Regions from separate parts of the Planococcus sp. BI3 genome, predicted to be linked through region 3. Evidence: riboswitches for the same ligand, from Rfam matches in the RefSeq annotation. Region 3 holds a riboswitch; each other region holds the start of a gene.

Region 1 (9,943 bases), 1.4 Mb from region 3:
TTGCTGCGCCAGCCAATGTTCCATGGGATTGGCGCCTTCTGTGTATACGTGGGTGCCATCATAGTCGCCCAGTTCAGGGTAGTCAAGCTCCATCTGATGGACCGTTCCAGGGAACCATTCAATGCCGATCATCCAGCCGATGACGTAAGGAGAGATATCTGTCTTATAGCTTCCATAAGCGTGGCCAGGTTCTTGTTCCACGACTGCGTCACCGTGGATGACGTCGACAACTTTTTTGACCTCAGCCTCAAAGCGTTCAGTGATTTCAGGGGTGAAGGCATCCAAGGTCTCCACCAAAGGCTCTTCGTCAATCCAGACGCCGTGATACAGGTAAAGCGGCTCTTTGGCGCTGGCATTATAAGCGGCAAAGGCTTCATAGAACGCTGGAGGATGGAGTGTATAAACGCGGACCGCATTGGCATTCATTTCCCCGATTGCCTGGAACCAGCGGTCATACTCCTCCCGTGTAATTGCAGCTTCTCCAGGAAATGTGCCGGGTTTGGCCATTCCCATATTGACGCCCTTGATGGTGAATGGCTGCCATTCGCCATCCTGATAGACTTCAAATGCCTGCCCGTTGACACGGGAAGGGTAAGTGATGCCGTCTTTCTCAGCGGCGGTTGCTTTGATCGTTTCAACTTGTGTTTCTTTGTCTTCTGTATTTGCCAAAATCGTTTCCATCATCGGCACGTAAGTCTGCCAATAAAAACTCTTTTCGGCATCCAATGATTCCATTGAAATGAATGAACGCAGTTTTGAGAATCCTGAATAGCGGTAAAAGCTTGGGGTATCATCGATATCGACAAAATCTCCTGCAAAATAATAAAGGTCTGCCCCATGCTTGGATTGATGGAACATTGCCGGGAAGTTCTCGGGAATGCCCGCAGCTTTCAATTTCTCGCTGCCTGCACTTTCAAGATCCCATTTATAGTCTGCCAGGACCTCAGTGCCTGGAGCCGGCTGGTTAATATCAAACCAATACCCGAAAGAAGGGCTGTCCGTCAAATCAAATCGAGCTTTACCCTGTTCAGTAAAGGCAAGACGGAGTCCATCAGCCCCGATTTCGCCGGCCTCTTCAGAAAGTACCACAATTTCGCCTTCGGCATCATTGACCAAGACGAATCCGGCGCCTTCAAAATTCCATTCTCCATCGTTTTTTTCATAGTTGGAAATAATCCACTGAGGCACTTCGCTTTTGGAAGAATGAAGGTCCGCAAAATGGCGTCCACTCCAGCCGCTCCATTCCAGTCCCAGAAAACTATTCATATCCTGCGTGACTTCTGTGGCAGTAGGCGAAGCAAAGGTATTGAATTCCACTACCAAGTCTGTGCCTTGAGACTGAACTTGCTTTTTAATGGTCTGCCATTCACTCATGTGGAGTCCGCCGGAAATCATGGACGAACTGCCAGGGTTTTTTTCTGCTGACTGCCAAGGGAGATCTTCTTCATAGACACCGTAGGAATCTGCCAGGTAAATGAGATCAGTTCCGGACAGGTCTTCAGGCAAATCACGAATGGTGTAGCTTTCCGCTTTTTCATCAGGAACAAAGCCGTAATAATCGGCATCCATTTTATATTCGGTTTTGGCTTCGGTCATATAACGATGATGATTCAGCAGCCAGGTCAGGCCTTTATGTTCCCGGTAGCTTTCAGTGGGGACTGTCTTATCAATGATCGCTACCGTCATTATTTTTTCTTCCTTAAAGAACCAGATGAGAAGGGGCAATAGAAACAAAATAACAATTGCCGATACGGTTAGGGTCGTTTTCTTCATTCATACCACTCGTTTCTATTTACAAAATATAACTCAAAAGACATTATAGCTTAAAAGTCATTAAAAATAGAAAATAATTACTTTTTCCGCAAAATAAAAAAGACTCGAGTAGTCGAGTCTTTTCTAGTGCAATAATTAGTTTTGAACGCTGCTTTCTTCCTGATAAACCGGTACCCAGCCTTCGGTTGTCACGAAGATTCGGATCGCCACGACTTTTCGGTCATCAGCAAGTGTAAAGTAATGGGTGATGTTTTCAGGAACCGAAATCAAGTCGCCTGGCGTCAAGTGGACTTCGAAGTAGCGCTCGTCTTTCCCTTGGATGATGAAGACGCCGTGGCCGCTGACGATATAGCGCACTTCGTCGTCTGTATGAATATGTTTGCGTTGGAAGTTCTTCAAGAGCTCGTCCAGTTTCGGGTTGGAGTCTGACAGGGAGATAATATCCGCTGCCTGGTAGCCGCGGCGCTCGGAAATGTCATCGATTTCTGTTTTGAACGCCTTAATGATCTCTTCTTTGTCTTCATCGCTCAAGTCGAATTTTTCACGAAGAGATTCAGGTAATTTCGTGTTGTCCCAATGTTCGTAAACGACTTCCTGCTGTTCGAGAAATGCTGCAACCTCGTTTTGTGCTTCAATTGTTTCGTCTGTTCCTTGAATTTTAATGATAGCCATTAGAATCTTCCTTTCTTATTTTAAATGCAGTTGCAACGCCAATTGGTATTGAAATAAAAACTCACAGGCTTCAAGCAATTTCTTCGCTTCAAAGCCGTCTTTTCCCCAGACGGTGATGCCGTGGTTTCGGATCAGCACCGCACCTTTGTCGGCGGCGATAAAAGGCTCGAATGCTTTGGCGAGCGTTGGGATATCGGCGTGATTGGGGATGATGGGAATGGTCAGTACCGCATCTTCTTCCCACAAACCGAATGCTTTGATCAATTCCTGTCCTTGGAAATCGATTTTTCCGGCATCGCCGTATAACTCGGAAATGACATTATTGGCGACCGTATGGACGTGGAGGCTGCAGCCGGCCGCCGTCTTTCCATAGATTGCGCAATGCAATAAGGTTTCAGCAGATGGTTTCAAATGTGTTTCTGCAGCCGGCTGGCCGTTGGCATCGACAAGCAAAAAGTCTTCATCGGTCCGTTTCTTTTTGTCTTTGCCGCTGGCGGTGACCAAGAATTCGAGCGGTTGGTCCGCGACCTTGATGGCGAGATTTCCGCTGGTTCCCATAAACCAGTCGCGAGACGCCAGTTCATCTTTGACATCCGCCAGTTCCAGCCATTTTTCCCGCAATGCAGTCATGACTTCACTCCTATATAGTCATCGACAATCGCAATGACTTCGTTGAAAGTTTCAAATGGTTCGTAAGCGATGCCAGCCTCTTGGCATTTCTCCGCCAATAAATCCCTGGCGATGACGAAATCGGCTTTTTTGGCTGCTTCCCAATCACTGATGGAATCCCCGATGACGATGCTTTTCGTGCCGGTATCCAAAATTTCCCGGATGACGGATGGCTTACAGCATCCACAGCCCTGGCTGCTGCATTTTTCATCGCAGCCATGCGGGAATTCCAGTTTGATGAGGTCTCCTGAAAAGTCGGCACCGTTGCAATAGATGCCGTCAAGAGGTCCGAAAGGTTCAAGGAGCGGATAGACGAAAAAGTCGATTCCACCGCTGACAATGTATAAAGGCAGTTCCTGTTTTCTCGTATAAGCGACAAAGTCACTGAAACCTTCCCGTATTTCCGCCTGTTCCAAAACATATGAAATGATTTCGTCTTTTGCCGAAACAGGGAGCAGGGAAAACATGTTCGCTACACCCTCACGTATCGAGATGGATTGGTCGAGGATTTGGTCTTTGACTGGTTCCCAGCCCGGCGGATCAAATTTCTTCATGATGGCGATGATATTATCGTTGGCGGTAATCGTACCGTCAAAATCGCAAAAAATAATCGGTTTGTTCAATCTCTTCACCCCCATAACTCAAGTGCAGTTTGTAATTCTTTATGCTGTTTGCCGGCATCCTGCAGGGTTTCTCCTTGCAGCACCGCATCTATTGCCTGTCTGAAGGCACGGCCGCCCCCAGCTGCACCAGCCGGATGTCCGTGAATTCCACCGCCGGCATTAATGACACTATCTATCTCGTAATCTGCCAGCAGTAAAGGCACAAGCCCCGGATGGATGCCGGCAGAAGGCACTGGGAAGCTTCGTTTCAATGGGCTGTCCCTAATCAGTTCCTTGCCGAGTGCAAGAGCAGCTGTTTTTTCCAATGCAACACTGCCGTAAGGAGAAGGGAACAGGGAGAAATCTGCACCGGCATAGCGGACCAGCTTTCCGAGTGCGAGCGGCGCAGCAAGCCCGTAAAACGGGGATGAAGTGAAAGCGCCACTGAATGCCGGATGCGCCATCAGCGGCAAACCGATTTCATCATCTTCCGCCAATTCCTGCAGCACATCGAGCCCGTATGCGTGGACGTTGAACAATAAGGCATCCGCTCCAAGCTCGCGTGCTTTTCGTGCCTTACCTCTCAGGTCGGAAGTTCTGCCCGACAGGTTCACTGCATAATATGTGCGATGGCCCGTTTCCTCATAGACATTCTCCAGCACCCGTTTCCCTGTGATGATGCGGCTTTCGAATGGAGTCAGCGGATTTTCAAATAAAATTTCGTCGTCTTTAACGAGGTCTACGCCGCCTAATGCCTGTTCGCGCAATTGAGCGGATAAAAAATCCATGTCGCGGCCGATGACGCCTTTGAATATGCTCATCAGAAGCGGCCTTCCAGCTACGCCGAGTGTATTGCGGATTTCTTCTATGCCGAAGCGCGGACCGGGAAAGTGGCTGAGCAGGTCATGGCTGAAATCCAAATCCAATAGCTTCACTTCGCCATCCAGAGATAGTTTGCCGAAAACCGTAGTCAGGATGGCAGGCAAGTCGGCTGAGAAATTGATGCTCGGGTAGGCAATTTCGAGTTCTGCTTTTATCAGCTCCGGCTTCAATGGATGGCTGTCTTCCGCGAATTCTACGATGGAGACAACATGCCCCTTATGGTGTTTCAATTGTGCCTGATCAAGCAGCGGCAAATCTGTCCAAGAGCCGATCGTCAAGCCCAAAGCGATGCCTTCCGCCTTTTCCCCGAAGGAACCGGGCTTTCCATACACTTGATAAGTAGCAGTCAATAAGCTCATCTATTCCACACTCCCATGCAATTTTTAAAAAATAAAAAACCTCTTCAAATAAGAAGAGGTTAAGGGCGTTAACAACTTCTTATTTCTCAGCCATCGGTTCTGGCTGCAAGAATTAGCACCGTGTCCATCATTGGACCGGTTGCCGGGTATCATAGGGCTTGTCCCTCCACCTGCTCTGAATAAGAAAGATATGAAATTGGGTGAAACAGTTTTATAGGTTCAATCCAAAATAATAATTCGATTTAATAGAGTAAAGTAATTCTGATTATTTCATGTGTGCAGAAATCTGTCAACACTGTTATTGCAAAATTGTTTTTATTGGGAAAATGGATTGACAGTCAATTCTGAATCGTGATAGGATTCTCTGCATAACTTAAATTGAATAACACGCAGTACTCTTATCAAGAGCTGGCAGAGGGATTTTGGCCCGATGACGCCCAGCAACCGACCGTAATACCGTTGTGAGACGGGGCGCCCAGGCGCCAGGATGAAAATCCTGCAAGGCACGGTGCTAATTCCATCAGAAATTTATTTTCTGAAAGATAAGAGGCATGGGATCTCTTATTCTGGCCTCTTTCTTTTTATGAAAGAGGCTTTTTATATTGCAGAAGAAAGGAAGATAGATGATGACTCTTACTGTTCCGACCACTTATAAGGCATTAACCGAAGAGACAGCCGTTGCTTTGGCGAAAGCTGGCCATACATTTGATCCTGCTGCCCAATTAGCTTGCCGGGAAATCGGCGATGGCAATTTGAATTATGTTTTCCAAATTGAAGACCCGAATACAGGGAAGCGGTTGATCATCAAGCAGGCACTGCCTTATGCCAAGGTCATCGGCGAAAGCTGGCCGTTGACGTTAAAGCGGGCAACAATTGAAGCAAATGTCCTCAAAAAGCATGGAGAATTTGTTCCATCCTTGGTACCGGTTGTTTACGCAACAGATGAGGAACTGGCCATTACTGTGATGGAGGATTTATCCCACTTGGAGATTGCGCGGGAGGGTTTGGTCAACGGACGGAATTTCCCGAGACTGCCCCAGGATATTGGCGAATACTTGGCACTGACTTTATTTCATACATCGGATTACGGCTTGCATCCTTTTGAAAAAAAGCGCTTGGCTGCAGAGTTTTCCAATCCTGAGTTGTGCAAAATTACAGAAGACCTCATTTTTACGGATCCGTTCTTTGACCTCGACACCAATGATTACGAACCGCAGCTCCAAGCAGCGGCAGAGGCGATTTGGAGCGATGGGAAGCTGCAGCTGGAAGTGGCGAAGTTGAAGAAGAGCTTTTTGACCGAAGCGGAAGCGCTGCTGCATGGCGATCTTCATACAGGCAGTATTTTTGCGAGCCAGACCGAAACCAAAGTGATTGATCCGGAATTTGGTTTCTACGGTCCGATCGGGTTTGATGTTGGCTTGTTCCTGGCCAACTTGATTTTCCAGTCCATCACACGCGAAGGCGAAGATCGCCAGGTAATCGTGGAGGATATCGGAAAAACATGGGAAGTTTTTGCTGCTGCATTTTCCGGGTTGTGGAAAAACCACAGCGTCGAATCGTTCAAGGAAACTGAAGGCTACCTGGAATACGTGCTTGGCAAAGTACTGGCAGATGCGGCTGGATTTGCAGGCTGTGAATTGATCCGCCGGACGATCGGCTTGGCGCATGTCAAAGATCTGGACAGCATCGAAGACACGGAAAAAAGAATCACTTTTAAGAAACAGGCTTTGGATACTGGCCGGGCTTTGATTCTGCAGCGTCAAGAAACCACATCAATCGGGGATGTACTGCAAATTCTGGAGGAGGCGCGCACATGAGCATTCCTTTATCCATCAAATGGGATGGCCAGCTGCTGGCCATCCTGGATCAGCAAAAACTGCCGCATGCCATTGAATATTTGACACTTGAAACCGTGGAAGACGTTTATGATGCCATCCTTTCATTGAAGGTTCGCGGAGCTCCCGCGATCGGCATTACCGCGGCATACGGACTGGCCGTCGGAGCCAAGCGGCATGACACGGATTCACTGGAAGCCTTCCAGCAATATGTCGAAAAAGATGCGGCGTACTTGAATTCTTCAAGGCCGACTGCAGTCAACCTTGGCTGGGCGCTCCGCCGTCTGAAAGATAAATTAAGCGAAGCGGAGAACGTGCCCCAAGCCAAACTGTTGCTGCTGGCGGAAGCTGTGAAGATCCACAGGGAAGATGAAGCGTCCTGCCGCAGCATCGGTGAACATGCGCTGGTCTTGCTGCAGGGGCAAACGCGTGTCATGACCATCTGCAACGCAGGTTCGATTGCTACGGCCAAATACGGCACCGCCTTAGCGCCATTCCATCTTGGGAGCGAACGCGGCCGAGAATTTGAAGTGTTTGCCTGTGAAACCAGGCCGCTTTATCAAGGCGCACGCTTGACGGTATGGGAGCTGCAGCAGTCGGGAGTCGACGTCACGCTGATTACCGACAGCATGGCGGCACATACTATTAGAGCTAAAGAAATTGAAGCCATCATTGTCGGCGCGGACCGCATTGCGGCAAATGGCGACACGGCCAATAAAATCGGAACTTATAATTTGGCTTTATTGGCGAGCGCATTCAATATTCCGTTTTATGTGGCGGCGCCGGCCTCGACTTTCGATTTGTCGATTGAAGACGGCACTGCGATTCCAATCGAAGAGCGCCACTCGGAAGAAATCACCCATATGAACGGCCAACCGGTGGCACCAATCGGCACAAAAGTATTTAATCCGGCATTTGATGTAACACCGGCACATCTCATTACAGCAATTATCACTGAAAAAGGCATCATTACTGAAGGTTATCAAAAAAACATCCCTGATTTGCTAAGAGCATCTGCAGGGAAAGGAGAAAGACTATGAAAAAACAATCCATTTGGCTGCTTGCCGCACTCTTATTTATCAGTATTTTATTGGCTGCCTGCCAACCGCAAGGGGACGTCACCGAAGAAGAAACTTCTTCAGATACCGAAGCCGAAGCATCAGATCATCCGCTTGCTGGCAAGGAAATCGCGTTGGTCATGCAAATTAACTTAGGCACATTTTCCGCTCAATACATTGCGGGCGTAGAAGCACAGGTTGAGAAATTCGGCGGCAAAGCGACCGTTTTCACTTCTGAAGGAGATTTGGCGAAAATGGCCTCCAACCTGGATGCAGCCATCAATCAAGGAGTCGATGGCATCTTGATCGACCATGGAACAAAAGAAGCGTTGAGCCAAGGCGTTGAAAAAGCACTTGAAGCAGGAATTCCGGTAGTGGCGTTTGATGCAGGAATCGATGCGGAAGGCGTTGTTTCTTTGGAACAGGGCGATCAGCAAATGGCTGAGATGACTTTGGAAAAACTGGCAGAAGACAATAATGGTGAAGCCAATATCGTCAAAATTTGGACAGCGGGCTTTGCGCCAATGGAAAGACGCCAGGTGGCGTATGAAAAATTCCTGACGGACAATCCGGGCATTACAGAAGTGACGGCATTCGGTGCTGCCACCAACAACACGGCATTGGATACCCAATCACAGATGGAAGCTGTGTTGAAGCAATACCCGAATGAAGGGGAAATCACAGCGGTCTGGGCGGCTTGGGATGAGTTTGCAAAAGGCGCCGTCCGTGCCATTGAACAAGCAGGGCGTACGGATATCAAAGTGTACGGCATCGACATGAGTGATGAAGATCTGCAATTGATGCAAAAAGAAAACAGCCCCTGGGTGGCTTCAGCAGCTGTTGATCCGACAGACATCGGACGCATTCAAGTGCGTTACCTGTATCAGTTGCTGAACGGTGAACAACCGGAAGAAAAAGTGATCCTGGAGCCGGTCTTCGTGGAGGCGGAAAGCCTGCCGGAAGAAACGGTGACAACCGATAAATTGAGCGAGTACGTAGAAGGCTGGGGAGCAAGCGAACAAGGGTATACAGATGAGTTGCGCGAACTGGAAGGCCAATAATCTTTACCATTTCGAGCTGTCCTGAAAGATGGGGCAGCTCTTTTATCAGAAAGGGGCATCTCTATGGCAGGACCTTTACTATCGATGACTGGCATCGGGAAAAAATTCGGACCAGTAACAGCATTGCAAGGAGCGGAATTCCATTTGGAAAAAGGCGAAGTCCATGCCATTCTCGGCGTCAATGGCGCAGGAAAAAGCACCTTGATCAAAATCTTGTCGGGCGTTTATCAACAGGATGAAGGAACGATCCATCTGGACGGTTCCGACATTCGGCTGGAATCGCCGAAAGCAGCGAAAGAACAGGGAATCTACTGTGTTTATCAGGAAGTGGATACGGCCATTGTGGCTGAGTTGACCGTTGCAGAAAATATCCTGCTCGACACGTTCGCAGGCAAGGGGAATCTATTCGTCTCCAGACAGAAGATCAACAAGCGGGCCTATTCGGCATTGCTTGAACTTCAAGCGGAAACCATTGATGTCCAGCAAAAAGCGGCGAGCCTGACATTGGCGGAAAAGCAGATGGTGCTGATTGCCAGAGCGTTGGTGCATTCAGCGAAAATCATCATTTTCGATGAACCGACGGCGCCGTTGTCGATTCATGAATCGGAAAAACTGTATACTGTCATTTCAAAATTAAAAGCACAGGGGGTCGGCTGTGTCTTTATTTCCCATCGTTTGCCGGAAGTGTTTGAAATCAGCGACCGGATTACAGTCATGCGGGAAGGGACGCTTGTCAAAACCTACGATACGGCAGAAGCCGATCAGGACGGGGTAATCGAAGCGATGCTCGGAGCGGCACTCAGCCACGAATTGGAACCGCGTGCGCATGACATCGGATCCGCTTTGTTGGAAGTCGCTCATTTGTCCGATGGGCAAAAGCTCAAGGATTTGTCGCTGACAGTTGCAGCAGGCGAAGTGGTGGGTGTCGTCGGACTGGTAGGAGCAGGCAAAACGGAGCTCGCCAAAGCATTGTTCGGCGGAACCCCTTTAACTTCCGGAACGATTAGGCTGGCGGGAAAAACAGCTAAAATC
Region 2 (9,943 bases), 680 kb from region 3:
GACCTTATTTGATTTTAGCTATGGAAATTAAGTCCGGATGTGACAGGTGCCACATAGCCGGCGCGGATGACGAAATCGCCAAAATGTTCGTTTTCCTCACGCTCTTTGGCGAATTGGAAGAAGATTGGCTTGAGTGTCGCTAAAATCTCTTCTTCCCCGATATTTTCGCGGTACATCTTGTTCAGGCGGTCGCCTGCAAAGCCGGCTCCCAAATACATATTGTATTTGCCCGGTGCTTTGCCGATAAAGCCGATTTCCCCCAATGCAGGGCGTGAGCAGCTGTTCGGGCAGCCTGACATGCGGATGATGATTTCTTCGTCGCGCAGTCCAGCTTCGTCCAGCGTATCTTCGATCTTGGTGATCAGCACCGGCAAATAGCGTTCGGCTTCAGCCATCGCCAATCCACAAGTCGGCAGTGATACACAAGCCATCGAGTTTTGGCGCAGTGCTGAATTTTCTTTGCCATCGGTCAATCCGTATTTCTCGACCAAGGCATCAATCTTGGCTTTGTTGTTTTCCGTCACGTTGCTGATGATCAGGTTCTGATTGGCAGTCAGGCGGAATTCCCCCGTATGGACCTGGGCAATTTCACGAAGGCCTGTCATCAATGGATAGCCGTCAAAATCTTTGACGCGGCCGTTTTCGACGAATAAAGTCAAATGCCATTTGCCGTCGCTTTCGATCCAGCCATAGCGGTCGCCGTTGCGGTCGAATTGGAACGGGCGCTCTTGTTTAATGTCCCAGCCGAGGCGCGTGTTCAGTTCATTTCTGATCCAATCAAGCCCCAGTCTGTCGACGGTGTATTTGAAACGGGCATTTTTCCGTTCTGAACGGTTGCCGTAATCGCGCTGGATGGTGAGGATTTTCTCCCCGACTTCATTGACTTTGTCCGGCGGGCAGAATCCGATGACGCGCGCCAATTGCGGATATGTGGCGGTATCGCCATGCGTCATGCCCATGCCGCCGCCGACTGTCACGTTGAAGCCTTGCAGCTTGCCGTCTTTCAAGATGGCAATAAACCCAAGATCCTGTGAGTAGATGTCAACATCATTGGCAGGTGGAATCGCAAAGCCGATTTTAAATTTCCGCGGCAAATAAAGATGCCCATACATCGGCTCGATCACTTCGTCCTCATTGCTGTCGACGACTTTTTCTTCGTCCAGCCAGATTTCGTGGTAAGCTCTCGTTTTCGGCAACAGGTGTTCACTTAATTCGCGGGAGATTTCGTATACTTCCCCGTGCACATCCGATTGGTACGGGTTGGATGTCGACATGACATTCCGGTTGACGTCCCCGCAGGCCGCAATCGTGTCCATCAGGGCATGGTTCATTTCCTGGATGGTGCTCTTCATATTCCATTTCAGAATGCCGTGCATCTGGAAAGTCTGGCGCGTCGTCAGCTTTAAGGTGCCGTTGCCGTGCGTGTTTGCCAGATTGTCCATTGTCAGCCATTGATGCGGCGTTGCGACGCCTGCCGGCAGGCGGACACGGATCATGAATTGGTAAGCAGGTTCGAGTTTCTGCTGTGCCCGTTCGTTGCGGATATCCCGGTCATCCTGCATATAGCTGCCATGGAATTTCAATAGCTTGCCGTCATCGTCCGGTATTGAAGCCGTCAAAGGCTCCGCGAAGCTTTCCACGAGATTGCCCCGCAAATAATTGGTTCGATCTTTGATGACCTCCATTTCACTTGGAGTGCCTTCTATATCAGTCAACTCTTTAATTTTCATGGTAAGCTCCTTTCATTGTTGAAGAAATTGCTCCAGACGGACGCTTTCGGGCCCACAGGATGTGGGTCATGCAGCAGGCGTGACAGGACGTCACGGTGCCGGCTGCCGCTCCTACTTCCCAAGGCCGTGCAGTTAAGATCATATAAAAACTAATTGCTGATTACTCATGTATACCTTCTTAATAAACATCCCGCAAATAACGCTTGTCGCTGCGCATAGAAGTCAGATAGTCTTCCGCTTGTTCCGCAGTCATATTGCCTTCTTGCTCCAGAATTGCTGCTAGCGTAGCATGAACATCTTTGGCCATGTATTTTTCATCGCCGCAGACATAGATATTGGCGCCGGCTTCCAGCCATTGGTACACTTCCTGGCCCTTCTCCATCAGACGGTGCTGCACATAAATTTTTTCAGCTGTATCACGGGAAAAGGCAACATCCATTTTCGTCAGAACGCCATCCTTCAGCCATCTTTGCCATTCGGTCTGGTAAAGGAAATCAGTGACGAAATGCTGTTCACCAAAGAACAGCCACGCGTCTCCCTGAGCATCCGTTTCTTCGCGTTCTTCCATAAAGGCACGATAAGGGGCGACCCCTGTTCCGGCGCCGATCATGATGACCGGTGTTTCCGGATTCTCAGGCAATCGGAAATTGCTGTTGCTTTGGATGAACACCGGCAAGGTCGCGCCGATTTCAGCGCGTTCTGCACATTGTGTCGAGCAGACGCCCGTCCGCTTGCGCCCATTCGCTTCGTAGCGTAAAGCTCCGACCGTCAAATGGACTTCATCCGGATTTGCTGTTGAACTGCTGGCAATTGAATACAGGCGAACCGGTATTTTGCGCAGTATTTGGATGAATTCAGCAGCTGACGCTTGCCAAGGACCGAAATCTTCCGTCAAGTCGATCAGGTCTCTTCCATAGATATAAGCCTGCAGCTGTTCTTTGTTTTCCGGTTCCAGCAGATTGGCCAATGCATCACCGTCCGCAAAAGCTGCGGCTTTTTCAAGCAATGGCTTCGATAGGATAGTAATTTCGAAGGTAGAAATCAACGCGTCTCGCAGGGAGCTGGTATCGCCTTGCTTATTGATGGAGACCGATTCATCCGGATTCCATCCTGTTGCAGCTATCAATTGATCAACCAGCTTGTCTTCGTTTTCAGGAACAATCCCGAGGCTGTCGCCCGGCTCATATTGCAGGCCAGAACCTTCCAGGTCGAGTTCTAAGTGGCGGGTTTCTTTATTCGAACCCCGGCCATTCAAATTGATGTTCTCCAGAACCTCCGCATTGAATGGATTGCTGCGGGAATATGCCGGCCGGCTGGCTGGTGCAGCTTCTTGAGCCGCTGAAGCCCCTGCAGCTCCCGGACGATTTGTTTCTTTTTCTTTATTCAGGACACTAAAGACGCCATCAAACCATTCTTCTGCTGGTTCTTCAAAGTCCAGATCAGCATCCACACGCGGATGGATGCGCTTGGCACCCAGTTCCTCCAGGCGCTTATCGAAATCTTTGCCGGTCTGGCAGAAGAATTCATAAGAACTGTCACCCAGAGATAAAACGGAGAACCGAACATCTTCAAGCTGCGGTGCACGCTTGCTGTGCAGGAAGTCATAAAGGGCAAGGGCATTATCCGGTGGGTGGCCGTCCCCGTGCGTACTGGTGACGATCAGCAAATCTTCGACTTTCTTCAAGTCTTTCGGTTTAAACTCATCCATTGGCGTAAGCTTCACCTGGTAATCTTTGTCCTGCAGTTTTTTCGAAACCTCCTTGGCAACCGATTCGCAGTTGCCTGTATGGGAACCGACCAGAATGGTGATTTCACGGGTGGCAACAGATGCACCGCCTTGCTGGGCGTACCATTCCAATCCCGGTTGTTCCTGCACAGCGACGGTGGCGGATGACTGCGAGCCGGCCAGATAGCCGTTCAGCCAAATTTTCTGATTGTCGGTCAGCATCGGCAATAAGCGGTTGATAAGCTCTACCTGTTCCTGATCGAATGGGCTGTTCATTGTCTGCAATTGCAAATTGTTTCACCTCGAAATTCGTTTATTTTTTATAATTAATTCTTATAAAGAGCGTTGAGTTGAAGAAATCGCTCCGGGCGGACAAGGCATTGGGCGAAGGAAGTTCGGGCAATACCTTTGCGGCGAAGCAGCGAAGCGATGCAGGAGCAGTTTTATCGCAACTCACATGCTTAGAATAGTCGCCGCCCTTTGCTCTTTCTTCTAAGGGTTGTGCGGTTAGAAACAAATATAAGGTAAATTGCTGTTTACAAAATTAAGATATGGCACATAACAATCATTAATCTATGTTATACATCTTCACCCTCTAAACTGCCGTCAGACATGTTACTGGCGGTAATGGTGGTCGATCGCGACGATCATCGCCCCCATCTTTTGGTGTTCAGGCTGCAGCACTTGTTTGATGCCGTTGCTTTCGAGTTCCTTGGCGGTGACTTTGCCGACGGCTACTGCCAGCACCTGGTCATTGAAAGCTTCGATCAGCTGTGCGCTTTGATCTGGATCAGCAAATATATTCCGGACCTGCGTTTTGCTGGTGAAGACGATAGCGTCCAACGACCGTTCAATAATGGATTGTTTCAATCGATCCACGACAAGAGGGTCCGGTTTTTCATAGGAATAAGGGCGGGATAAGTAGACAATATGGCCATTTTCTTCCAATCTGCTTTTTAGCTTATCGTCATCCTGGTCATAGGCCTGCAAAAAGATCTGCTGTGGGCTTTTGCCTTTATACTCTTCATCTAAAGCTGCTAATAGATTATCCATGGTTCCATCTTCTGAAACATGGACCGGCTCCAAATCATGCTCTTTGATCCACTTCATCGTTTTGCTGCCCCGAACGGCCAATTTTGTTGTGTTCAATTTGTTGATATACGGAACATGAAGGCCCATGCCTCCCGCTGAATCCGTCAACGTCCTTGCTCCAATGCCGGTCGTGAAGATGGCCCAGTCGAAAGGCTTGGCTAAAAAATCACTGATGTTCTGTGCGCTGATGTCTTCGTTTAGCCGCTGTCTTCCCTGAATCGGGAGAATGACGGGAGTGCCGGACTGCTTTTCAATCAGCAGGCTGATTTCTTTTGCGGCACGTACGGCTGCCACACCAATTTTCTTTCCGGCTAATCCATTCATATTCAATCTCTCCTTCCACTATTCACCATGCCGGCTGTTGTTCACTTTGCAGCGCTTCGTGCACGCGTTCTGCGAGGGCATCCACCATCGCCGGATGGTCGCCTAGATATCCGCATAAGATGATTTGCTGTTCTTCTGAAGATAAGGCGTTGATTTTCTTCTGCATTGATTTGACCAAGAGTCCGGTGAACCATAAATAAGGGACTACGAAAATCTGTTTGCTGCCGGTATTGATGGAAGCTTGCAATCCTTCATCAAATGACGGGGCAGCCGCGGCCAAATAACACACTTCCACTTTCGGCACTTTGGCCATTACTGCCAGTTTCGCCGCAATTTCTTCAACCGAACGGGTGATTTCTGAACTTTTCCCGCCTCTTCCGACCAATAGGATCTTCGCTTCAGACAAGCGTTCCACTGCTGTTTCCTCTAAGCGCTCGGCTAGAATTTCTACGAGTCTGTCCTGGACACCGAGTGGTTTGCCGTAAGTAAAGCGGATGTCTGGATAGCGCGATATCGATTTTTTGACTTCATCCGGAATGTCTTCGTAATAATGTCCGGCGCTCAGAAGCAGAACTGGAACGACCGCAATTGCTGTAGCGCCCTGTTCCACAAGGCTGGCGATTCCTTCTGCAATATCCGGACTGGCCAATTCCAAAAAGCAGGTTTCCTGAAGAGAAACGCCGACTTTCCCTTGCACCAATTCCATAAACGCCATCGCTTCCTGGCGCGTTTCCTTTACACGGCTTCCGTGGCTTACATATAATACAGCCTGCATATCACCATCTCCTTATCCAACATGGGCGGCAAGCTGAAATTGCTGTTCGTCCTGCAGCTGCTCATACCATTGCAATTTGTCTCTCAGGCGGACCACTTCTCCCACCACAATCATCGATGGATTCTCGAAATCCTTGGCGTTTCGGATAATGTCCTCAAGCGTGCCGGTCACTGTCCGCTGCCGTTCTGTCGTGCCCCATTCAATCAGCGCGATCGGTGTCGTCGGTTTCAGGCCGTGGCGCATCAAACGGCCGCAGATTTCCGGAAGCTTGCTGACGCCCATATAGATGCACAATGTATCCATGCTTTTCACGACATGCTCCCAATATTCATCCTGGTCGACGCCCACTTTGCTGACCCCTGAAATAAACGCTACGGATGAACTGTAATCGCGATGTGTGACCGGAATTCCTGCATAGGCGGGCGCTGCAATTCCAGCTGTAATTCCCGGCACAATTTCAAACGGAATATTATGGTCAACCAGTGCTTCCGCTTCTTCTCCGCCTCTTCCAAATACAAACGGGTCGCCGCCTTTCAGGCGCGTCACCGTTTTTCCCTGCAGCGCGAACCGGCACAGCAGCTCGTTGATTTCTTCTTGTTTCAAGGAATGGTTATCGGGTTTTTTGCCGCAGTAGATCAATTGGGCATGTTCTTTCGCTTCGTCCAGCAATTCCTGGTTTATCAAGCGATCATAAAGGATGACATCGGCCTTCTGGATGGCCTTCAACCCTTTCACTGTAATCAAATCAAGGTCGCCTGGACCTGCACCAACTAAATAAACTTTTTTCATAAGCTTCCTAGACTCCTTTTTTTAACCAGAGAAACGATGATCCCGCCATTTTCTGATCGTTAATTCCCATCATCTTGCTGGCCTCATTATGTATGCAGGCCACATTCGGTTTTCGCAAAGCCTTTCCATCTTCCGTCGCGGCTGTCTCCATCAGTTGTCACGGCGAACGAGCAATGTTTGCAGCCGATGCTCGGATAGCCTTCATCATGCAAAATGTTGTATTCAAGGCCGTTCAATTGGATATATTGCCAAACATCGTCCCACGTCCAGTGGATCAGCGGGCAAACCTTGACGGATTTGAAGCGGTTGTCTTTATTGATGAAATCCGTTTTGCTGCGGCTTTCAGACTGCTCTCTTCTGAGGCCGGAAATCCAAGCCTGTGCACCGGAAAGCGTTTGTTCAAGCGGTTTGACTTTGCGGATGTCGCAGCATTTATCCGGCTGGCTGTTCCATAGTTCATCACCAAACTGGCTGGCTTGCTCTTCCAGCGTCAACTCTGGTTTTTTCATCCGGATATTCAATTTCGGGTAGCGCTTCTTGACGCGTTCAATCAATTCATAGGTTTGGTCGAAGTGGACGTCGGTATCCAGGAATACCACTTCCGCGTCGCTTTTCACCTTGGAAATAAGATCGATCAATACCATGCCCTCCGCCCCGAAGCTGCAGGCATAGACAATATTCTCTCCATAGGAATCATAGGCCCATTGCAGAATATCAGCGGCACCTTTCAGCGTATCGGTCGGTGCCAGGTCTTTAAATGGATCTCCAGTAAATTGCTCGTACGAAACAGCGTGGCTCATCCCAATTTCCTCCTTCAAACTTTCATGAATTCGATTAAACATTTCAATAACTATTATTGTGCTTTGGATATTCCGCCTGAAGCGATTTCTTCAAAAGCAAAACAATAAATTCCCTACCATAAAATATAAAATAAAAACCCTCTCTTCCAATAGAACAAGAAGAGAGGGATCCAATACGCATTGCGTCGGCCTGTCTTCTTATCTTCCAGATCCGTTCGGGACCTGCTGGAATTGGCACATTATCCCCAGTCAAAGACCAGAGCTGTTGCCGAGGCTTCAAAGGGCCAGTCCCTCCACCTCTCATGATAAGAAATACCTTATAAGATTACTTGGTTTTAATGATTTGTCTAAATACTAAAGCAATAAAAGATGACTGTCAATAAAACTCTGAAAATATCATTTATTTACGGTAGCTGTTTTTCAATATCATCACTTTCTTTATTCACCGGATTATTCATTCGCTCCAGCTGCCAAAAACCATCCATTCGTCAGGCTTTCCTGGTTATAGGAAAAGCGGCTCTGGTCTTTGGCGTCTTGCACGGTGCCGCCTGCCGCTTCGACAATCGCTTGCCCGGCAGCCGTGTCCCATTCCATCGTCGGTGCAAAGCGCGGATAATAATCCGCCTGTCCTTCCGCTATCAGACAAAACTTCAGCGAGCTGCCAGCGGATACACGTTCAATCGTTTTCCTGCCATCGTTTAATCGCTCAATAAATTCCTGTGTTTCAACAGACATATGGGAGCGGCTCGTGACAACCCGGATTTTATCCAGAGCTTTCCTGGCAGATAAGGAAATACTTTTTTCTCGCAATGCCGCGGCATCCTCAAACTTTACAGCTGAAGCCTTTTCCAATTTATATGCGCCGCCGTTTTCTTCGCCGTAATAGAAGACATCGGCAGCCGGCACGTAAATGGCTCCGAGAACTGGATAATGCTCTTCTATCAACGCGATGTTGACGGTAAACTCACCGTTCTGTTTGATGAATTCCTTGGTGCCATCGAGCGGGTCCACCAGCCAAAACCGTTGCCAGTTTTTCCGTTCTTCATAAGAAATTTCGCTGCCTTCTTCGCTCAACACCGGAATTTCCGGGTAGGCATTCTTTAGTCCTGCATCAATGGCGCGGTGCGACCGCTGATCTGCAATCGTCAAGGGCGAATCATCCGCTTTTGCCTCAACAGCCAGTTCCTGTCCATAGACTGCCATGATTTCTTTGCCTGCTACGAGGCTGATTTCGAGCAGCCGGTTCAGGTCAATGCCACTAGCCATTAGCCCAAGTAGCCTGTTTTCTTCAAATAATCAATAATCACCTGAACCGATTCTTCCAATGTCTGCTTGTCGGTTTCAATAGTGATTTCAGGGTTTACCGGCTCCTCGTAAGGTGCATCGATGCCGGTAAACCCTTTGATTTCACCAGCTCTGGCTTTTTTGTAAAGGCCTTTCGGATCGCGGGCTTCACAAGCATCCACACTGCACTTTACATAAATCTCGATAAATTCATCTTCTTCAAGCAACGCACGGACTTGGTCGCGGTCTTCCAGATATGGTGAAATGAATGCGGACAAGGTCAATACCCCAGCGTCGCTCATCAACTTTCCGACTTCACCGATTCGGCGGATGTTTTCAGTCCGGTCTTCCGGGCTGAATCCCAGGTTTTTATTCAGACCGTGGCGCACATTGTCTCCGTCCAGCAAATACGTACGGATTCCAAGCGCGTGAATTTCTTTTTCCAAAGCTACGGACACCGTTGATTTTCCCGATCCCGATAATCCGGTAAACCATAGGACCCCGCTTTTATGATTATTCAATTTCTGTCTGTCCTCTTTTGTAACACTCGATTCATGCCAAACGATATTGGTTGATTTGCTCATTTTTTCTCCTCCTAAAACCAGTAATAGTAAACGATTCCGATGGTTACCGACATAACCAGAATACTTAGGGGCGTCCCCACTTTAACGTAATCCATGAATTTATAGCCGCCTGGCCCGTACACAATTAAATTAGTCTGGTAGCCGATGGGTGTAATGAAGCTGGCGGATGCCGCAATAGTGATGATGACAGCAAAGCCCATGGGGTCAAGCTGCAGGTTGCTGGCCATTTCGATGCCGATGGGAATCATCAAGACTGCCGCAGCACTATTGGTGATCAATTCGGTAAAGATGCTGGTCAGCAGATAAACTAAGATCAGGATGGCCAACAAGCCGAACGGCTGCCCAATTGCCAGCAGCCCGTCCGCCGCCCATTGTGCCAGACCGGTTTTGGTCATTGCTGCTCCAACGCCGAATGCACTGGCGATCAGCAGCAACACGTTGAACTGCACATCGTTTTTGGCATCTTCCATGGAAACTGATTTGGTCACCAGCAAAATCAGTACCGCCAATGCCATGGCTTTGAACATGCTCAACCAGCCGACAACGACAAGGGCAATGGCCCCCAATAGGACAACCAATGAAAACCAGCCCACCAAGCGGCTTTCCTGCAGTGATTTCGGGGTTTTCATCGACGAAACCACGTAAAAGTCATTGGACTGCTGGTATTTTTCCACAAATCCGGTTCCGGCGAGCAGCAATAGCGTATCACCCGGCCGCAGGATGATATCGCCGACTTTGCTTTTGATGCGTTCGTTATTGCGGTGGACGGCCATGACACCTGCATCATAACGTGAACGGAATTGGGATTGCTTGATGGTCTTCGACAGCAGCGACGATTC
Region 3 (9,943 bases):
AATGAAAAAGTCATCGACTTGAAACGCTATAAGAAAAAGCATGGCGTCATCAAATCGAACTCGGGTGCAAGCCTGATCGACTTGGGCGACGGCATTGCCTTGCTGGAATTCCATTCACGCTCGAATGCCATCGGTTTGGATATCATGCAGATGATCAATTACGCGGTCGACGAAGTGGAGAAGAACTTTAAAGGGCTTGTCATCGGCAACCAGGGCAAGAACTTCTGCGTCGGCGCAAACCTTGGCATGATCCTGATGGAAGCACAGGATGACAATATTTTCGAACTTGATTTCACGATCAAAACGTTCCAGAATGCCATGATGAGGATCAAATATAGCAATAAACCAGTTGTAGCAGCACCATTTGGCATGTCCCTTGGCGGCGGTGCGGAAGTGGCACTTCCGGCAGCGCATATCCAGGCTTCAATGGAAACCTATATGGGCCTAGTGGAAGCAGGCGTCGGGCTGATTCCTGGCGGCGGCGGAAACAAAGAGCTTTATATGAAGCAATTGAAAGGTCTGCCAAATGGCGTAACAGTTGATTACCAGAACATCGCCAGCAAAGTATTCGAATCGATTGCGATGGCGAAAGTTTCCACTTCAGCAGAAGAAGCACGTGAAAACAACTTCCTGAATTTCGTGGACGGCATCAGCGTCAACAGCGATCACTTGATCTACGATGCAAAACAAGCCGCTCTTTCATTGTATGAAAATGGCTACCAGGCGCCTTTACGCGGAAAAGTACCCGTTACCGGTGAACCAGGCTATGCAACCTTATTATTGGGTGCAGAAGGCATGTTCATTTCCGGCTATATCACTGAATATGATTTGAAAATCGCTAAAAAATTGGCATTTGTCCTATCAGGCGGGAAAGTTCCATATGGCACGAAAGTGGATGAGCAGTACCTGCTTGACCTTGAACGCCAGGCATTCTTAAGCCTTGTGGCAGAACCGAAAACCCAGCAGCGCATGCAGCATATGCTGGTAAAAGGAAAACCATTACGCAATTAATCGTTGATTATAAAAGGAGGAACTACACATGCGTGAAGCAGTAATCGTGGCCAGTGCTCGAACACCGGTCGGAAAAGCGGGAAAAGGTTCATTAGCGACTGTACGTCCGGATGATTTCGGCGCATTGGTCGTTAGGGAAGCGCTACAGCGGGCTGGCGGATATGACGGGCCGATAGATGATTTGATCATGGGTTGTGCCATGCCGGAAGCAGAGCAGGGCATGAACATCGCCCGCAATATCGGAGCACTTGCAGGATTGCCGGATACCGTATCAGCCGTTACCGTCAACCGTTTCTGTTCGTCAGGCCTTCAGTCGATCGCTTATGCAGCAGAACGCATTATGGTCGGATCAGCCGAAGCAATCATCGCTGGCGGTGTAGAATCGATGAGTATGGTGCCGATGATGGGCAACGTCATCCGACCGAATGCGAAATTGGCCGAAACAGCACCTCAATATTATATGAGCATGGGGCATACCGCAGAACAGGTAGCTACACAATACGGCATCAGCCGTGAAGACCAGGATGCATTTTCTGTCCGCTCGCATGAAAAAGCAGCAGCAGCCATTGCAGCTGGAAACTTCGATGAGGAAATTATTCCAGTCGAAGTGATCAAACGCTATGTAGATGAAAATAATAAATACCAGGAAAAACCCTCTATGTTTGAAATGGATGAAGGCGTCCGCCACGGAACCAGCATCCAGACCTTGAACAAATTGCGTTCAGCCTTCTCAGCACGCGGAACGGTCACCGCCGGAAATTCATCACAAACTTCCGACGGCGCCGGCGCATTGCTGGTGATGGACCGTGAAAAAGCGGAATCCCTCGGACTAAAACCGATTGCGAAATTCCGTTCATTCGCTACAGGCGGCGTACCGCCGGAAGTCATGGGCATCGGGCCTGTCGTCGCTATTCCAAAAGCTTTGAAATTAGCGGGACTGACGATTGATGACATTGACGTATGGGAACTGAATGAAGCATTCGCTTCCCAGTCACTCGGCGTTATCCGTGAGCTTGGCCTGGACATCGACAAAGTCAACTTCAACGGAGGAGCCATTGCACTGGGCCATCCGCTGGGTGCGACAGGTTCGATCCTGACAATCCGCATGATGAGTGAACTAAAGCGCCAAGGCAAGCAGTTCGGCGTCGTCACAATGTGCATCGGTGGAGGAATGGGCGCAGCAGGCGTCTTTGAAATGCTGTAGAACTGAATTTGATAAATATTTTGTATGGATATTCCGCAAATCAGCTCCGCTTTCCTACGGGCTTGCGCCGAACTAACTCGGGCTAAACGCCCGAGTGGATTTCGGCACGTCGCTATCCCGCGGGAGTCTCCGCTGATTTGCTCCATATCCCAATAGTTAATTAAGAAGAAAAATTTCTTTATTTATAAGAAAGTCTAGAGTCATAGAAGAAAGAGCGGAAGGCGGCGACTCCTGCGGGAAAGCGGAGTGATGAGACCCCACAGGGCGTAAGCCCGAGGAGGCTCAGCGCTTCGCCCGCGGAAAGCGTCCGCCTGGAGCGATTTCTTCAAAATGAAACATAATAAGCAATTACAAAATAGGAGGAATACAAAATGGAACAATCAAAAACATTGATCAAAGGCGGAAGTTTCTTAATCGAAGATGCGGATCTGTCACGTGTGTTCACACCGGAAGACTTTACGGAAGAGCAAAAAATGATTGCAAAGACCACTGAGGATTACGTCAATACAGAAGTAATGCCAGTTGTTGAAAAGTTGGAAAACCACGAATTCGAACATTCCGTCCGTCTGTTGAAAACAGCTGGAGAACTGGGTCTTCTTGGCGCTGACGTACCGGAACAATACGGTGGCCTTGGCTTGGACAAAATCGCTTCTGCGTTGATCGCTGAAAAAATGTCGAAAGCGGGCGGCTTCTCAATCACTCACGGAGCGCATGTCGGCATTGGTTCATTGCCGATCGTCCTTTTCGGCAATGAAGAACAAAAGCAAAGCTACCTGCCAAGATTGGCATCAGGTGAAATGATTGCCGCATACGCATTGACTGAGCCGAGCTCAGGATCGGATGCACTAGGTGCGAAGACCGTTGCCAAACTGAACGAAGCAGGCACGCATTATGTCTTGAACGGTGAAAAGCAATGGATCACCAATGCTGGATTTGCGGATGTCTTCGTAGTCTATGCGAAAATTGACGGAGACAAATTCTCTGCCTTTATCGTAGAACGCGAATTTCCGGGTGTTTCTGTAGGGCCGGAAGAAAAGAAAATGGGCATCAAATCTTCTTCTACACGGACATTGATCCTGCAGGATGCTGAAGTGCCTGTTGAAAACTTATTAGGCGAAGCGGGGCGCGGACATATCATCGCGTTTAATATCCTGAACATTGGCCGCTACAAATTGGGAGTAGGCACAATCGGCGCATCGAAACGTGCCATGGAATTGACGATCCCTTATACAAATCAGCGCCAGCAGTTCAAGACACCGATTTCTTCATTCAACTTGACGCGTGAGAAGTTGGCGACGATGGCGTCTAAATTATATGCAGTTGAAAGTTCGGTTTACCGTACTGTTGGATTGTTCGAAGACCGCATGAGCGGATTTACGGATGAGCAGCAGGCAGACGGCAAATTGGTGGCTGACTCTATCGCTGAATTTGCAGTGGAATGTTCACTCAATAAATTCTTCGGTACGGAAACATTGGATTATATTGTGGACGAAGGCGTGCAATTGCATGGCGGCTATGGCTTTATGCAGGAATACGAAATCGAGCGCATCTACCGCGATTCACGCATCAACCGTATTTTCGAAGGAACCAACGAAATCAACCGCTTGCTTGTACCAGGAACGCTATTGCGCAAAGCAATGAAAGGCGAGTTGCCTTTATTGCAGCATGCACAGAAGCTTCAGGAAGAATTGTTGATGATGATGCCTGAAGAAGTGGGGACAGAAGCGTTGGCTCAGGAGAAATACCTGGTGAAGAATGCGAAGAAAATCGCATTGCTTGCAACTGGCCTTGCAGCTCAGACTTACGGCACGAAACTGGAAGCGGAGCAGGAAGTACTTGTCAACATCGCGGACATCGTCAGCAACGTCTTTGCAATGGAATCAGTAGTCTTGCGTACAGAAAAAGCAATTGCTGCGTCAGGTGAAGAAAAAGCCAAGCAAAAACTTCTATATACGCAGATTTATTGCCAGGAAGCATTCGATCAAATCGAAAAGGATGCGAAAGAAACATTGATCGCTGCCATCGAAGGCGACAACCAGCGCATGATGCTTTCAGCATTGCGCAAACTGACTCGTTCAACACCTTACAACGTGATTGCGAAAAAACGCGAAGCGGCTGTCAAGCTGATCGATGTCGAAAAATACATCGTTTAATGGATAATGGAAAACAGGCAAGCCCAGGTCTACCGGGTTTGCCTGTTTTTTTATTCGTCGACCAGAAGCTTTCTTTTTGGTAAGCTTAGAAAAAAAGGAGGCAGAAACGTGATTACTTATTATGGATACCCGAAATGTACAACATGCCGGAAAGCAAAAAGCTGGCTCGACAAAAATAACGTGGAATATAATGAAATACATATTGCAGAAAACCCGCCGACAAAAGAACAATTAGCTGAAATCTATGGGGCGAGTGGTTTGGAATTGAAGAAGTTCTTCAATACGAGCGGTCTTGTTTACCGTTCACTTGGATTAAAAGAGAAGCTGTCGAACATGACGGAAGAACAGCAATTGGAGCTTTTGGCTTCAGATGGCATGCTGATCAAACGGCCTCTGGCGTGGGACGGCAAAACGGTGACGCTCGGTTTTAAAGAAGCGGATTATCAAAACAGCTGGCTGTAAGAAATCGGCGTCATCTTGTATTTCGCAGCTGTTTATGTCAAACTGAATTTGAATAGACTACATAATTTGGAGGGGTCAAGATGAGCACACCAGCAGAACTTCGTTATTCAAAAGAACATGAATGGGTCAAGATCGAAGAGGGCAATGCGCGTATCGGAATTACTCATTTCGCACAGGCTGAATTGGGGGATATCGTTTTCGTCGAACTTCCACAGGTTGGAGACGAACTGAAAAAAGATCAACCTTTTGGCAGCGTTGAATCCGTTAAGACGGTTTCGGAATTGTATGCGCCAATCAGCGGAAAAGTAGTTGAAGTCAATTCTGAGCTTGAAGACAGCCCGGAATTCGTCAACGAGTCACCTTACGAGCAGGCTTGGATGGTGGTTATCGAAGCTCCTTCTGAAGAAGAAGTCAGTGCATTGATGACGGCAGACCAATACAAAGAAATGATCAACGAGTAAACTTCGGAAAGCGCCTGCATGTTGGCGCTTTTTTTTTATAGGTGCACGTTTCAGCTTGAAAGAAGCGCAGCCATTGACTTGCAGAAACGTGTTTTTGCAGGACCATCTTGTGGAATACAAAACTAGAAAGGGCATTTGTCCGGCTTGTAATAGATGACATCTTTTCTTATACTATTTTCGATGGGGTGAGTGTTTATGGGAAAGGTGATTGTGGTGGAAGGGATCAGCGACAAGTCGAGGATTGCACCGCTCATTGCAGAACCCGTGACGATTCTTTGCACAAATGGTACAGTAAGTGCATCGCGACTTGAAGAATTATTGCTGCCATACGAAGGCCAGGACATCATCATATTAGTGGATGCAGACCCTTCAGGAGAAAAATTGCGGAAGCTGGTCAAACGCGAGTTCCCCGAAGCCCGGCATTTCTATGTCAACCGGAGCTATAAGGAAGTCGCAAAAACACCGCTCCGCATTCTGATGGATGTGCTGATCGCTGCGAATGTCCAGGTCAATAAGCTATTGATAGAGGGATGAAGAAGATGAAGGAATGGACTCATAAAGAATGGACCAAAGAAAAGAATACCAAACACATCACGGCCTTTTATTTGTACACGCCTATGTGTGGGACCTGTCAGGTGGCATCCAAAATGTTGTCTGTCGTTACAGAGCTGTTGCCGGATCTTCAAATCGGCAAAGCAAACTTGAATTACGTCCAGGAAATCGCCGGCCTGTATGAAGTGGAGAGTGTGCCGTGTCTGTTGATTACGGAGGATGGCAAACTAAAAGAAAAAATTTATGCCTTCAAATCGGTGCCTTATTTATATGGCAAGTTGAAATCTGTTGACGAATATAGCCGGTCGTGGTAAATTAAATTTCTGATAAGAAAAGAACAAGCACCATTTAATTGGAGTAAGCCTTGGAATTGACCTATAAGTTCAAACTTTCTTATGCTTTCAATTAATTTCATATCGAAACTCTTATTAAGAGTGGTGGAGGGAAGTGCCCTATGAAGCCCGGCAACCGTCATGAAAATGAAATGGTGCCAAATCACACGAAGCGAAAGCTTTGGAAGATGAGAGATTGGTTTCCGTATAATATACGTTTGCCCTTCTGCTCAGTTATGCGCGGAAGGGCTTTTTATTTTTAGGATTCAGGGGTGTTCAGAGAATGATTGAGTTAAAGAAAGTGACAAAAATATTCGATACAGGGAAAGCAGTTCTTACAGCTGTTGACCAGGTTGATTTATCCATTGCCGATGGAGAAATATTCGGCATCATCGGATATAGTGGAGCCGGTAAAAGCACATTGATCCGTTTGTTGAATGGGTTGGAAAAGCCGACTTCAGGTACGGTAGAAATTAATGGCAAGGTGATTACGTCCATTAAAGGCGCAGAATTGCGGAAGGCCCGTCAAAAGGTCAGCATGATATTCCAGCATTTCAACCTGCTGTGGTCCCGTACAGTCACAGAAAATATCGAATTTCCGCTTGAAATTGCCGGCGTGTCGAAACAACAGCGCGGTAAACGGGTTCAGGAACTGATTGAACTGGTCGGCTTGACCGGCCGTGAACATGCTTATCCATCCGAGCTTTCAGGAGGGCAGAAACAACGTGTCGGCATCGCCCGGGCGCTGGCAAACGATCCGGAAGTGCTGTTATGCGATGAAGCGACATCAGCTCTTGATCCGGAAACTACAGACGCCATTTTGGATCTGCTGGTGGATATCAACAAGCGATTGGGATTGACGATTGTCTTGATCACGCATGAAATGCACGTCATTCGAAAGATTTGCCACCGTGTGGCCGTCATGGAAGGCGGGCGGGTCGTTGAACTGGGTGATGTCCTGGAGGTTTTCCAATCGCCAAAAGAGGAGATCACTAAACGTTTTGTCGCACAGGTGACCGCCAGTGGTGATTCGCAGGAAACCATCAAAAATCTTCGGGAGTTATATCCGACAGGCGAATTGGTGAAGTTGATTTTTGTTGGTGAGCAAACCGAACAGCCAATCCTGACGAAATTGATCCGCAGCCATGCTGTGGAGGTCAATATTGTCCAAGGGAATATATCACATACCCAACGGGGGGCCTATGGAACATTGATTCTCCAGTTGAAAGGTTCTCCTGGAGAAATCGAAGAAGCACTGGCATTTCTTCGTTTAGAAGATGTTCAAGCGGAGGTGATGCACAATGATTGATTCTTTATTCCCGAATGTAGACTGGGACAATATGTGGGAAGCCACACTTGAAACACTCTATATGACGGCATTATCAACAGTATTTACGTTCGTTATCGGATTAGCCCTCGGCATCCTGTTGTTTTTGACGGCACCGAAACAATTATGGGCCAACAAAGTGGTCAATTGGCTGACAGGAGCATTCGTCAATATTTTCCGTTCGATTCCTTTTATTATCCTGATCATTCTTTTGATCCCGTTTACTCTATTCCTGATGGGCTCGATCCGGGGTCCTAACGCGGCATTGCCGGCATTGATCATCGGCTCGGCTCCATTTTACGCACGGATGGTTCTCATTGCATTGAAGGAAATCGACAAAGGCGTCCTTGAAGCAGCTCGGTCGATGGGCGCGACGACCGGCACTATCATCTGGAAGGTGCTGTTGCCTGAATCGAAACCGGCGTTGATTTCCGGTATCACGGTGACAGCCATTGCACTCGTCGGCTATACGGCCATGGCCGGCATCATAGGCGCTGGCGGCCTTGGGACATTGGCTTTCCTGGACGGCTTTCAACGCAGCCGTGAAGACGTTACATTGATGGCGACGATCTTGATCTTGATCATCGTCTTTATCATTCAATATATCGGGGATATAGTCACCACAAAAGCAGACAAACGGTAATAGCGGATTTTCCGTACTATATAAAACACATCATAAGGGAGAGATTGAACATGAAGAAATTTGTAGCAGGAACAGCATTAACGGCTTTGGTACTTGCAGGATGCGGCAATGGCGGGGCTAGTGAAGAAGAGTCTCAGACTTTGCGCGTAGGGGCTTCCAATGTGCCGCACGCTGAAATTTTAGAGCAGGCAAAGCCATTGCTTGAAGAACAGGGCATTACACTTGAAATCGAAACTTATCAGGATTACATCCTGCCGAATGAAGATTTAGAGTCTGGTGAAATCGACGCTAACTACTTCCAACACGTTCCTTATTTAGCATCACAAGTAGCAGATCATGGCTATGAATTTGAAAACGCTGGCGGCATCCACATCGAACCGATCGGTGTTTATTCACAGGATTACGCTTCTCTTGATGAACTTCCAGAAGGCGGAACCATCCTGATGAGCAACTCGGTAGCAGACCACGGCCGTATTTTATCTTTGCTTGAAGCTGAAGGCCTGATCACATTGGCAGAAGGCGTCGATAAGACGGCTGCTGAAGTGAGCGATGTTGTAGAAAATCCGAAAGATCTCCAGTTTGATGCTGATTATGAAGCAGCCTTGCTGGTTCAGATGTATGAAGCAGGAGAAGGCGATGCGGTTCTGATCAACTCGAACTACGCAATTGATGCAGGCATCAGCCCATTGGAAGATTCGATTGCACTTGAGTCTTCAGATTCACCGTATGTAAACATTATTGCCGTACGTGCTGGTGATGAAGAAAATGAAAACATTACAGCATTGGTGGAAGTGTTGAAATCTCAGGAAATCCAGGATTTCATCTTGGAAGAGTGGGGCGGTTCAGTAGTACCAGTAGACTGACGCAAAAAAAAAAAGCATCCTTTTGGGTGCTTTTTTATTTTGTCCAAATAAATAAAATATTTCGCGTTTTTTTGTATACCTTACATTTGATGAAGGTCTGTGCTACTTTGGATAATATAAAAGAAGCATTTGTTCATATGAGGGGGACACATTCATGAAATTCAATTTTGGTTTATTGCCGCGGATTGTCGTCGCAATTATTTTAGGGGTGCTTATTGGCTTGGTGGCTCCAGAAGATGTGGTGCGTGTATTTGCAACCTTTACATCAATTTTCGGCAACTTTTTAAACTTTGTCGTGCCGCTGATCATTCTTGGATTTATTGCGCCAGGAATCGCGAAATTAGGAAAAGGCTCCGGAAAACTATTGGGCATGGCTACCGGAGTTGCCTACGCCTCTACCGTTACAGCCGGGGTTTTAGCGTTCTTCGTTGCAACAACGGTTTTGCCTAATTTTATGCAGGGAGGATCTTTGAGCAGCATGGAAGATCCGGAAACTGCTTTGGCAGCCAGTTTCATTGCACTTGAATTTCCACCTGTTTTTGGCGTAATGTCAGCTTTAATCCTGGCTTTTCTGTTGGGTATCGGGATGGCATCAACAGGCAGCAAGACCATGTTGTCGTTTTTTGATGAATTTCAGGCGATTATCGAAAAAACAATTTCTTATATCATCATTCCTCTTTTGCCATTTCATATCTTTGGTATTTTTGCCAATATGGCATATGGCGGAGCGGTATTTGAAATCTTATCATTATTTGCCATCGTCTTTGTGATGATCATCATCCTTCACTGGACTATGCTTTTACTGCAATATTCTGCAGCAGGGGCGTTAAAGGGAAGAAATCCATTCTCAATCCTGAAAACAATGATGCCGGCATATTTCACGGCATTGGGAACTCAGTCTTCTGCAGCAACCATTCCAGTCACGTTGCGGCAGG

The links. Region 3 has a riboswitch for S-adenosylmethionine ahead of AC1MEO_RS06960 (methionine ABC transporter ATP-binding protein). Riboswitches for the same ligand answer to the same signal wherever they lie in the genome.
Region 1: linked by a shared signal. The riboswitch ahead of mtnW (2,3-diketo-5-methylthiopentyl-1-phosphate enolase) and the one ahead of AC1MEO_RS06960 (methionine ABC transporter ATP-binding protein) in region 3 are both predicted to bind S-adenosylmethionine.
Region 2: linked by a shared signal. The riboswitch ahead of AC1MEO_RS10160 (phosphoadenylyl-sulfate reductase) and the one ahead of AC1MEO_RS06960 (methionine ABC transporter ATP-binding protein) in region 3 are both predicted to bind S-adenosylmethionine.

Annotation. Positions count from the first base shown of each region.
Region 1 covers NZ_CM155266.1:2,756,997-2,766,939, forward strand. Annotated here, with positions in the region: gene AC1MEO_RS13850 (hypothetical protein) at 1-1,773, opposite strand, end outside; gene AC1MEO_RS13855 (1,2-dihydroxy-3-keto-5-methylthiopentene dioxygenase) at 1,909-2,445, opposite strand; gene AC1MEO_RS13860 (methylthioribulose 1-phosphate dehydratase) at 2,461-3,075, opposite strand; gene AC1MEO_RS13865 (2-hydroxy-3-keto-5-methylthiopentenyl-1-phosphate phosphatase) at 3,072-3,737, opposite strand; gene mtnW (2,3-diketo-5-methylthiopentyl-1-phosphate enolase) at 3,743-4,957, opposite strand; SAM riboswitch class I at 5,034-5,143, opposite strand; SAM riboswitch class I at 5,353-5,506, shown strand; gene mtnK (S-methyl-5-thioribose kinase) at 5,584-6,774, shown strand; gene mtnA (S-methyl-5-thioribose-1-phosphate isomerase) at 6,771-7,832, shown strand; gene AC1MEO_RS13885 (sugar ABC transporter substrate-binding protein) at 7,829-8,911, shown strand; gene AC1MEO_RS13890 (sugar ABC transporter ATP-binding protein) at 8,975-9,943, shown strand, end outside.
Region 2 covers NZ_CM155266.1:2,038,890-2,048,832, forward strand. Annotated here, with positions in the region: gene cysI (assimilatory sulfite reductase (NADPH) hemoprotein subunit) at 15-1,730, opposite strand; gene AC1MEO_RS10140 (assimilatory sulfite reductase (NADPH) flavoprotein subunit) at 1,909-3,747, opposite strand; gene AC1MEO_RS10145 (uroporphyrinogen-III synthase) at 4,072-4,872, opposite strand; gene AC1MEO_RS10150 (sirohydrochlorin chelatase) at 4,895-5,647, opposite strand; gene cobA (uroporphyrinogen-III C-methyltransferase) at 5,660-6,436, opposite strand; gene AC1MEO_RS10160 (phosphoadenylyl-sulfate reductase) at 6,523-7,236, opposite strand; SAM riboswitch class I at 7,432-7,548, opposite strand; gene cysQ (3'(2'),5'-bisphosphate nucleotidase CysQ) at 7,687-8,502, opposite strand; gene cysC (adenylyl-sulfate kinase) at 8,502-9,104, opposite strand; gene AC1MEO_RS10175 (SLC13 family permease) at 9,116-9,943, opposite strand, start outside.
Region 3 covers NZ_CM155266.1:1,363,731-1,373,673, reverse strand. Annotated here, with positions in the region: gene AC1MEO_RS06995 (3-hydroxyacyl-CoA dehydrogenase/enoyl-CoA hydratase family protein) at 1-1,011, shown strand, start outside; gene AC1MEO_RS06990 (acetyl-CoA C-acetyltransferase) at 1,040-2,215, shown strand; gene AC1MEO_RS06985 (acyl-CoA dehydrogenase family protein) at 2,587-4,368, shown strand; gene AC1MEO_RS06980 (arsenate reductase family protein) at 4,477-4,830, shown strand; gene gcvH (glycine cleavage system protein GcvH) at 4,911-5,291, shown strand; gene AC1MEO_RS06970 (toprim domain-containing protein) at 5,487-5,825, shown strand; gene AC1MEO_RS06965 (thioredoxin family protein) at 5,831-6,157, shown strand; SAM riboswitch class I at 6,266-6,370, shown strand; gene AC1MEO_RS06960 (methionine ABC transporter ATP-binding protein) at 6,459-7,484, shown strand; gene AC1MEO_RS06955 (methionine ABC transporter permease) at 7,477-8,145, shown strand; gene AC1MEO_RS06950 (MetQ/NlpA family ABC transporter substrate-binding protein) at 8,196-9,008, shown strand; gene AC1MEO_RS06945 (dicarboxylate/amino acid:cation symporter) at 9,163-9,943, shown strand, end outside.